2 regions of the Streptomyces sp. NBC_00704 genome follow, and region 2 is predicted to be linked to the other one. Evidence: riboswitches for the same ligand, from Rfam matches in the RefSeq annotation. Region 2 holds a riboswitch; the other holds the start of a gene.

Region 1 (4,184 bases), 3.6 Mb from region 2:
ACGCGTACATCGAGGACAGCTTGCCGATGGTCGGCGTCTCCAGGAACAGGTTCAGGGACTGGGCCTGGTCCAGGAACGGGGTGCGGGCGGCGGCCATGTCGATCAGGCCGCGCTGCGGGATCTCCCACGCCGTGCGGTACAGGTCGCGCACCTCGGCCGGGATCCACGCGAAGCCCTGCACCGAGCCGTTCGCCTCGCGCAGCGCCTCCCGGGTGCGCGCGTCCCACACGCCCAGCTCCTTGAGCTCCCGCACCAGGTACGAGTTGACCTGGAGGAACTCGCCGGACAGCGTCTCGCGCTTGAACAGGTTGGACACCTGCGGCTCGATGCACTCGTAGACGCCCGCGATGGAGGCGATGGTGGCGGTGGGCGCGATGGCGAGCAGCAGCGAGTTGCGCATGCCGGTGGCGGCGATCCGCTCGCGCAGCGCCGCCCAGCGCTCGGGCCAGGCGAAGTCGACGCCATAGTGGTCGGGGTGCAGCACGCCCCTGGCGGTCCGGGTCTTCTCCCAGGCGGGAAGGGGGCCGTTGCGCTCGGCCAGTTCGGCGGAGGCCTCGTAGGCGGCGAGCATCACGCGCTCGGCGATACGGGTGGACAGGGCCCTGGCCTCGGGCGAGTCGAAGGGCAGCCGCAGCTTGAAGAAGACGTCCTGGAGGCCCATCGCGCCCAGGCCGACCGGCCGCCAGCGCGCGTTGGAGCGGCCCGCCTGCTCGGTCGGGTAGAAGTTGATGTCGACGACGCGGTCGAGGAAGGTGACGGCGGTGCGGACGGTCTCGTCCAGCCGCTCCCAGTCGATGTCGCCGGCCGCCGTGTCGACGAACGCGCCGAGGTTCACCGAGCCCAGGTTGCACACGGCCGTCTCGCCGTCGTCGGTGACCTCCAGGATCTCCGTGCAGAGGTTGGAGGAGTGCACGACGTGGCCCGGCTCGGCCGTCTGGTTGGCGGTGCGGTTGGCCGCGTCCTTGAAGGTCATCCAGCCGTTGCCGGTCTGCGCCAGGGTGCGCATCATCCGGCCGTACAGGTCACGGGCCGGGATGGTCTTCTTCGCCAGGCCGTCCGCCTCGGCCTTGCGGTAGGCCGCGTCGAACTCCTCGCCCCACAGGTCGACCAGCTCGGGCACGTCGGCCGGGGAGAACAGCGACCACGGCTGGTCGGCGTTGACCCGGCGCATGAACTCGTCCGGGATCCAGTGCGCGAGGTTCAGGTTGTGCGTGCGGCGGGCGTCCTCACCCGTGTTGTCCCGCAGCTCCAGGAACTCCTCGATGTCGGAGTGCCAGGTCTCCAGGTAGACGGCGGCCGCGCCCTTGCGCCGGCCGCCCTGGTTCACCGCGGCGACGGAGGCGTCCAGCGTCTTCAGGAACGGCACGATGCCGTTGGAGTGCCCGTTGGTGCCCCGGATCAGCGAACCGCGGCTGCGGATGCGGGAGTACGACAGCCCGATGCCCCCGGCGTGCTTCGACAGCCGGGCCACCTGGTGGTAGCGGTCGTAGATGGAGTCCAGCTCGTCCAGCGGGGAGTCGAGGAGGTAGCAGGACGACATCTGGGGGTGGCGGGTGCCGGAGTTGAAGAGCGTGGGGGAGGACGGCAGGTAGTCCAGCCGGCTCATCAGCCGGTAGAGCGCGGCGACTTCGTCCAGGGCGCGGGCGCTGTCGTCCTCGGCCAGACCGGCGGCGACGCGCAGCAGGAAGTGCTGGGGCGTCTCGACGACCTTGCGGGTGAGGGGGTGCCGCAGCAGGTAGCGGCTGTGCAGGGTGCGCAGTCCGAAGTAACCGAAGCGGTCGTCGGCCGCGGTGTCGATCAGCGCGTCGAGGCGGGCCGCGTGGACGCGCACGAACGCGGCGGTGCGGTCGGCGATCAGGCCCTCGCGGTGGCCGACGGCGACCGACTCGGTGAACGACGTGACGCCCTGGGAGGCGGCCTCCGCGGCGATGCCGATCGTCAGCAGCCGGGCGGCCAGCTTCGAGTACGCGGGGTCCTCGGAGATCAGGCCGGCGGCCGCCTCCGTGGCCAGCTCGCGCAGCTCCGCGGTGATCTCGGCGGCGCCCCGGGCGGACCGGCCGCGCAGGGCCGCGGCGGCGACCCGGCCGGGGTCGGCGTCGGGCAGATCGGCGGTCAGCTCGGTCAGGGTGCGCAGCAACGCGGTCCCGGGACCGTCGGTCTTCAGCTCGGTGACTGAGGCCGGTTCGGCGGGCGCGATGGTCACGTGGGGCTCTCCCTCGCTCGGCAGGGGGCCTTGCGCAGGGCAGGGGGCAGCACACGAGCGCGCGGGGGCGTCGCGTCCACCGGTCCACTCCGCGAGACCCGGACGTCAGGGGCCCGGACCGGACGGCCGGGCACGCTGTCGGCAGGATCTCGGACTGAACAGGCGTGCGCATACGGGTATGGATGCACGCGAGTACACCGTTGCGGGACAGTTCCGGATTCGCACCGGATTCCCCTGCGGCGACAGCGAGCATGAGCATACATCTTGTGCTCGTCCGTCACGCCACCCCCAGATGTTGTGTCGAGGTGGTTTCAGAGCGTCAACTGATAGGTGAGCAGAGTGAGGTCGTCCAGGTCCGGCACGGGATTCCAGTCCCGCTCGGGTGTGCGGACGAAGCCGAGACGTTCGTAGATCCGGTGCGCGGTGCGCATGGCGCGCTGACTCGACAGGACGACGGCCGTGCAGCCCGGCGTGGCCCGCGCCCGGTCGAGACAGGCCCGCACGAGCGCCTCCCCGGCTCCCCGGCCGCGCGCCGCGTGCGCGACCGCGAGCGCCCGGATCTCGGCCTCGCCGGGCCGCGCGATGTCGGCGACCGGACCGGGACCGGCCACGAAGGTGACGCCCCCGAGGAGCCGGTCGCCGTCCACGGCCACCAGGACCTCGGCGGCGGCCGCCCGCGCGGCGACGTCCTTCAGCACGGGCAGGTACGGGTCCTCCTCGCCGTAGTCGAGGAGAGCGTCCCGGAGGTAGGCCTGAGCGGTGATGTCGCCGAGGGGGGCGTACTCGGCGGGCAGCGCCTTCCTGATCCGTATGTCCATGCGGCGCAGTGTGCCGCAGACGCACGCGGGCGGGCCGCCGGATTTCTCCGGCGGCCCGCCCGTGCCGAACACGCGGCCACGCGGCCCGTGAGGGCCCTCGGCGTGGCTAGTGCGAGGCGCCCGCGGTGGCCGGCGGCAGTTCGACCTGCACGCCCGGGTCGCCCGCGTCCGCCGCGTAGTCCTCCGGCTTCGTCTCGTCGATCCCGTCGGGGGCCTTGGCCGCCTTCAGGACGAACGTCAGGACGACCGCGACGACGACGTTGAGGACGAACGCCGTCAGGCCGATGTAGCCGATCTCCCCGATGCCCGGGATCTCCTTGGAGGAGCCGCCGAAGTGCTTCTGCGTGGGGGAGGCGACCCCGTACGCGGCGAAGGTGCCGTAGACCATGCCGACGGCCCAGCCGGCGAGCAGCGCCCAGCGGTGGAACCAGCGGGTGAACAGGCCGCCGACCAGGGCCGGGAAGGTCTGCAGGATCCAGATCCCGCCCAGCAGCTGGAAGTTGATGGCGACCGTCTTGTCCATGGTGAGGACGAAGACCAGCGCGCCCACCTTCACCAGCAGCGAGACCAGCTTGGAGACCTTGGTCTCCTGGGCCGGCGTCGCGTCCGGCCTGATGAAGTCCTTGTAGATGTTGCGGGTGAAGAGGTTCGCGGCCGCGATCGACATGATGGCGGCCGGCACCAGCGCGCCGATGCCGATGGCCGCGAACGCCACACCGGCGAACCAGGACGGGAACATGTCCTCGAACAGCTGCGGGATCGCCAGCTGCCCGTTGGTGACCTTGACGCCGGCCGCGATCGCCATGAAGCCCAGCAGGGCGAGCAGGCCCAGCATCAGCGAGTACAGCGGCAGGATCGTGGTGTTGCGGCGGATCACCTCACGGCTGCGCGAGGACAGCGTCGCGGTGATGGAGTGCGGGTACATGAACAGCGCCAGGGCCGAGCCCAGCGCGAGCGTCGCGTAGGTCCACTGGCCCGGGTCCGCCGGGGCGAGCGCGCCGCGCGGCTTGCCCGTCGCCGGGTTGGTCTGGCTGAACGCCTCGCCGGCCTTGGCGAAGATGTCGTCGAACCCGCCGAGCTTGACCGGGATGTAGATGATCGCCACCGCGATGACGATGTAGATCAGGGTGTCCTTCACGAACGCGATCAGCGCGGGGGCCCGC
Region 2 (4,184 bases):
CGCGGGCGAACCGCACCCGGACGGGGAGGACGCCGAGCCCGTCGACCCGCCCGCGCCGGCTCTCGACGTCGTCCTCGATGTGCTCGCCGAGGATCTGGAAGCCGCCGCAGACGCCGAGGACGGGCCGCCCCTCGGCGGCCCTGCGCAGGATCGCCTCGGCCAGGCCGCGTTCGCGCAGCCACCGCAGCGCCCGCACCGTGCCGCGGGTCCCCGGGATCACCACCAGGTCGGCGTCGGCCAGCTCCTCGGGACGGTCCACGAACCGCACGACGACGCCGGGTTCGGCGGCCAGCGCGTCCACGTCCGTGAAGTTCGACATCAGCGGGACCGCGCAGACGGCGACGCGCAGCACGTCCTCCCCGACCGGCGCGGCGGTGTTCGACTCGCGCACGGTGCCCCGCAGCGACACCCTCAGGCCGTCCTCCTCGTCGATGCCGAGCCCGTGCCGGAACGGCAGCACGCCGTACGTGCGCCGCCCGGTGAGCCCGTGCAGCATGTCCAGTCCCGGCTCCAGCAGGGAGACGTCGCCGCGGAACTTGTTCACGAGGAACCCGGCGACCAGCGCCTGGTCCTCGGGGGACAGCAGCGCGACGGTCCCGAAGAACGAGGCGAAGACCCCGCCGCGGTCGATGTCGCCCACGACCAGCACGGGCAGCCCGGCGTTGCGGGCGATCCCCATGTTGACGATGTCCGTCCGCCGCAGATTGATCTCGGCGGGACTTCCGGCCCCCTCACAGATCACCGCGTCATACGTGCCCCGCAACTCGGCGAGACAGTCGAGAACGGTCCCGAGGAGCTGCTGCTGCCGCCCGCCGTGGTAGCCGCGGGCGCTCATCTCGCCCACCGGCCTGCCCAGCAGCACCACCTGACTGCTCCGCTCCCCGCCGGGCTTGAGCAGCACCGGGTTCATCAGCGCGGTCGGCTCGATGCGGCAGGCCTGCGCCTGCATGGCCTGCGCCCGCCCGATCTCGGCGCCCTCGCGCGTGACGAACGAGTTCAGCGACATGTTCTGCGCCTTGAACGGCGCGACCTTCACCCCCTGCCGGACCAGCCACCGGCAGATCCCGGCCGTGACGACGCTCTTGCCGGCGTCGGAGGTGGTGCCGGCCACCAGCAGGCCCCCGCTCATGACATACGCCCCTTCCGCGCGTCGAGCGCCCTTGTCGCGACCCGGCGCGCGGCGACGGTCACGCCGAGCGCGAGCAGGCCGACGCGGCGCGAGAGCCGCGCCGCACGTTCGATGTCCCCGGCGACGACGGGCCGCCCGGCCGCCCCGTTCAGCACGGGCCGGTGCTCGACGCGGCCGCCGTACGACAGGGTCCCGCCCAGCCGCACCCCGAGGGCGCCCGCGAAGGACGCCTCCACCGGGCCGGCGTTGGGACTGGGGTGCCTGCGGGCGTCGGCGCGCCAGGCCCGCACCGCGCCCCGGGGGTCGTCCCCGGCGGCCGCGGCGAGCACGGCGGTCAGCCGCGCCCCGGGCCAGCCGGCGACGTCGTCGAGCCGCGCCGACGCCCACCCGTAGCGCAGATGGCGCGGCGACCGGTGCCCGACCATGGCGTCGAGGGTGTTGACGGCGCGGAACCCGGCCAGCCCCGGCACACCGGCCACGGCGCCCCACACCAGGGCGCCGACGACGGCGTCGGAGGTGTTCTCGGCGACGGACTCCACCACGGCGCGGGCGATCCCGTCGGCGTCCAGGGCCTGCGGGTCGCGCCCGCACAGCCGCGGCAGCCGTTCCCGGGCCGTGTCGACGTCCCCGGCCTCCAGGGCGCGCGCGATGCCCCGAGCCTCGCGCACGAGGGAGGCGCCCCCGACGACGGACCAGGTGGCGGCGGCGGTCAGGGCGACGGATGCGGTGGGGGAGCGGCGCACGGTCCGCGCGGCGACGGCCCCCAGGGCGACGGCGCCGCCCGCGCACACCGCGGTGTGCAGGGCGCCCCAGCCCCGGTGGTCCCGCCACAGCAGCCGCTCCACGGCGCCCGCGGCCCGGCCGAACGCGGCGACCGGATGCCCTCGGCGGGGGTCGCCGAGGAGCAGGTCGCCGAGGAGGCCGGCGGCGGCGCCGTACGCGTGAACGCGATCGGCACCCATCGGCTCAGCCGGCCGTGCGGGCGGCCGACGGGCTGGGGGTGGCGCGCGAGGCGCTCGACGGGCAGCCGAACATGGCTATGTGTCCTCACTCAGGGTGTCCACGCCCTGGTTCGACGAGACCGCGGCGAGAGTTCCTGGCTCCCGGGGGTTACTACCCCGGTGACAGTGGCGGGACCGCGCCGGATTCACACCGGCTTCCTCTTCTGCCGCCGTACATGGCCCGGGCAGTCCACCACGGGCCCGGAAGGGCCGTCAACTTGCCGTTGACCTGCGGGGGGAGAGTGTGCAGAACCCCACACGCGGGCGATCGCCGCGGTCACACGCGAAGGGGTGCGGGACGGCGACCCGTCCCGCACCCCTCGGTGTCCCTGTGCCCCGATGTCCGGGTGGCCCGGTGGCCAGGTGTTCTGCTGTTCCGGTGTCCTGGTGGCCCGTCAGGCCACGATCAGGGAGATCCCGTACGCCACCGCCGCCGCGCAGGCGGCGAAGCACGCGTACGCGCCCGTCACCGCGAGGGCGGCCGAACCGCCCTCGGCCGTGGCGCGCTCCTGGCGCGACAGGCCCATGATGCCGAGGGTGAACAGGGCCACGAGGCCCACGGTGACCACGAGGCTGACGCCGAACACGGAGCCCAGGGCTGCCCAGTCGATCTTCATGACGCTTCTCTTCCTTCGTGCCGGACGGGCCGGATCAGACGGCCGCGGCCGGCGGCACGGCGGGGGCGACGGACTCCGGGACCGCGACCGAGGCCGGGACCGGCATCGGGGCCGAAACCGGGGCCGGGGAGGGGATGGTCGCCGTCAGATCGTCGGCGAGGGAACCCGCCGGGGGCGGGGCGACGGCCGCGATCGCCGTCGTGACGACGCCCGCGGGCTCCTCGGTGTCGTTGACGTTGGAGGCGTCGACGACCTCGCGCCGGGAGATCTTCCAGATGGCCGCGCTGGAGGCGATCAGGAAGACGGCCACCACGGCCGTGCCCCAGTCGCCCAGGCCGGTCACCTTCTCGGCGAGCGCGCCCACCAGGGCCGCCGCCGGCAGGGTCAGGCCCCAGGCCACGAACATGCGGGTCGCCGTGGACCAGCGGACCACGCCCCCCTTGCGGCCCAGGCCCGCGCCCATCACCGAACCGGAGACCGAGTGGGTGGTGGAGAGGGAGAAGCCGAGGTGGGAGGAGGCCAGGATGACCGTGGCGGCGCTGGTCTGGGCGGCGAAGCCCTGCTGCGGCTGGAGTTCGGTCAGGCCCTTGCCCATGGTGCGGATGATGCGCCAGCCGCCGAGGTAGGTGCCGAGCGCGATGGCCATGCCGGCCGAGAGGATGACCCAGGTGGGCGGGTCGGAGTCGGGGGCCACGGCGCCGCCCGCGACCAGGGCGAGGGTGATGATGCCCATCGTCTTCTGCGCGTCGTTGGTGCCGTGCGCGAGGGAGACCAGCCCGGCCGAGGCGATCTGGCCGGTGCGGTAGCCCTTCGCCGCGGCCCTGCCGTCGGCCTTCTTGCCGAGGGTGTACGACAGCCGGGTCGCGAACATCGCGGCGACGCCCGCCACGATCGGCGCCGCGACCGCCGGCAGCAGCACCTTGGTGACCAGCACGTCACCGTGGACCGCACCGCTTCCCGCGGAGGCGACGGTGGCGCCGATCAGACCGCCCATGAGGGCGTGGGAGGAGCTGGAGGGCAGGCCCACCAGCCAGGTCAGCAGATTCCAGAGGATCGCGCCGACCAGGGCGGCGAAGATGACCTCGGGACGGATGCCGGTCTCGTCGACGAGACCCTTGGAGATCGTGTTGGCGACCTCCACCGAGAGAAAAGCGCCCACAAGGTTCAGCACGGCGGACATCGCCACCGCGACCTTGGGTTTGAGTGCACCGGTCGAGATGGTCGTGGCCATCGCGTTGGCGGTGTCGTGGAAACCGTTCGTGAAATCGAACGCGAGTGCGGTGATAACCACAATCGCGAGGATCAGCGAGAAGCTTTCCATTTACCCAGGCAATCGTTCGAAGTCATTGGTGTGTCGACCGTAGGCAATCCGGGTGAACGGAAGATGAACTGGGACGGGCGTCGGGGTGTCGTTCTCCGGGGCTGTTCCCCGCCCCG

The links. Region 2 has a riboswitch for cobalamin ahead of OG802_RS07990 (cobalamin biosynthesis protein). Riboswitches for the same ligand answer to the same signal wherever they lie in the genome.
Region 1: it holds a riboswitch for cobalamin, as region 2 does, so the genes downstream of both, OG802_RS23750 (ribonucleoside-diphosphate reductase subunit alpha) here and OG802_RS07990 (cobalamin biosynthesis protein) in region 2, are expected to answer to the same signal.

What each region holds. Positions count from the first base shown of each region.
Region 1 covers NZ_CP109000.1:5,434,104-5,438,287, forward strand. Annotated here, with positions in the region: gene OG802_RS23750 (ribonucleoside-diphosphate reductase subunit alpha) at 1-2,203, opposite strand, end outside; cobalamin riboswitch at 2,327-2,462, opposite strand; gene OG802_RS23755 (GNAT family N-acetyltransferase) at 2,515-3,021, opposite strand; gene mctP (monocarboxylate uptake permease MctP) at 3,128-4,184, opposite strand, start outside.
Region 2 covers NZ_CP109000.1:1,797,281-1,801,464, reverse strand. Annotated here, with positions in the region: gene OG802_RS07995 (cobyric acid synthase) at 1-1,129, opposite strand, end outside; gene OG802_RS07990 (cobalamin biosynthesis protein) at 1,126-2,091, opposite strand; cobalamin riboswitch at 2,200-2,341, opposite strand; gene OG802_RS07985 (hypothetical protein) at 2,526-2,747, opposite strand; gene OG802_RS07980 (inorganic phosphate transporter) at 2,782-4,068, opposite strand.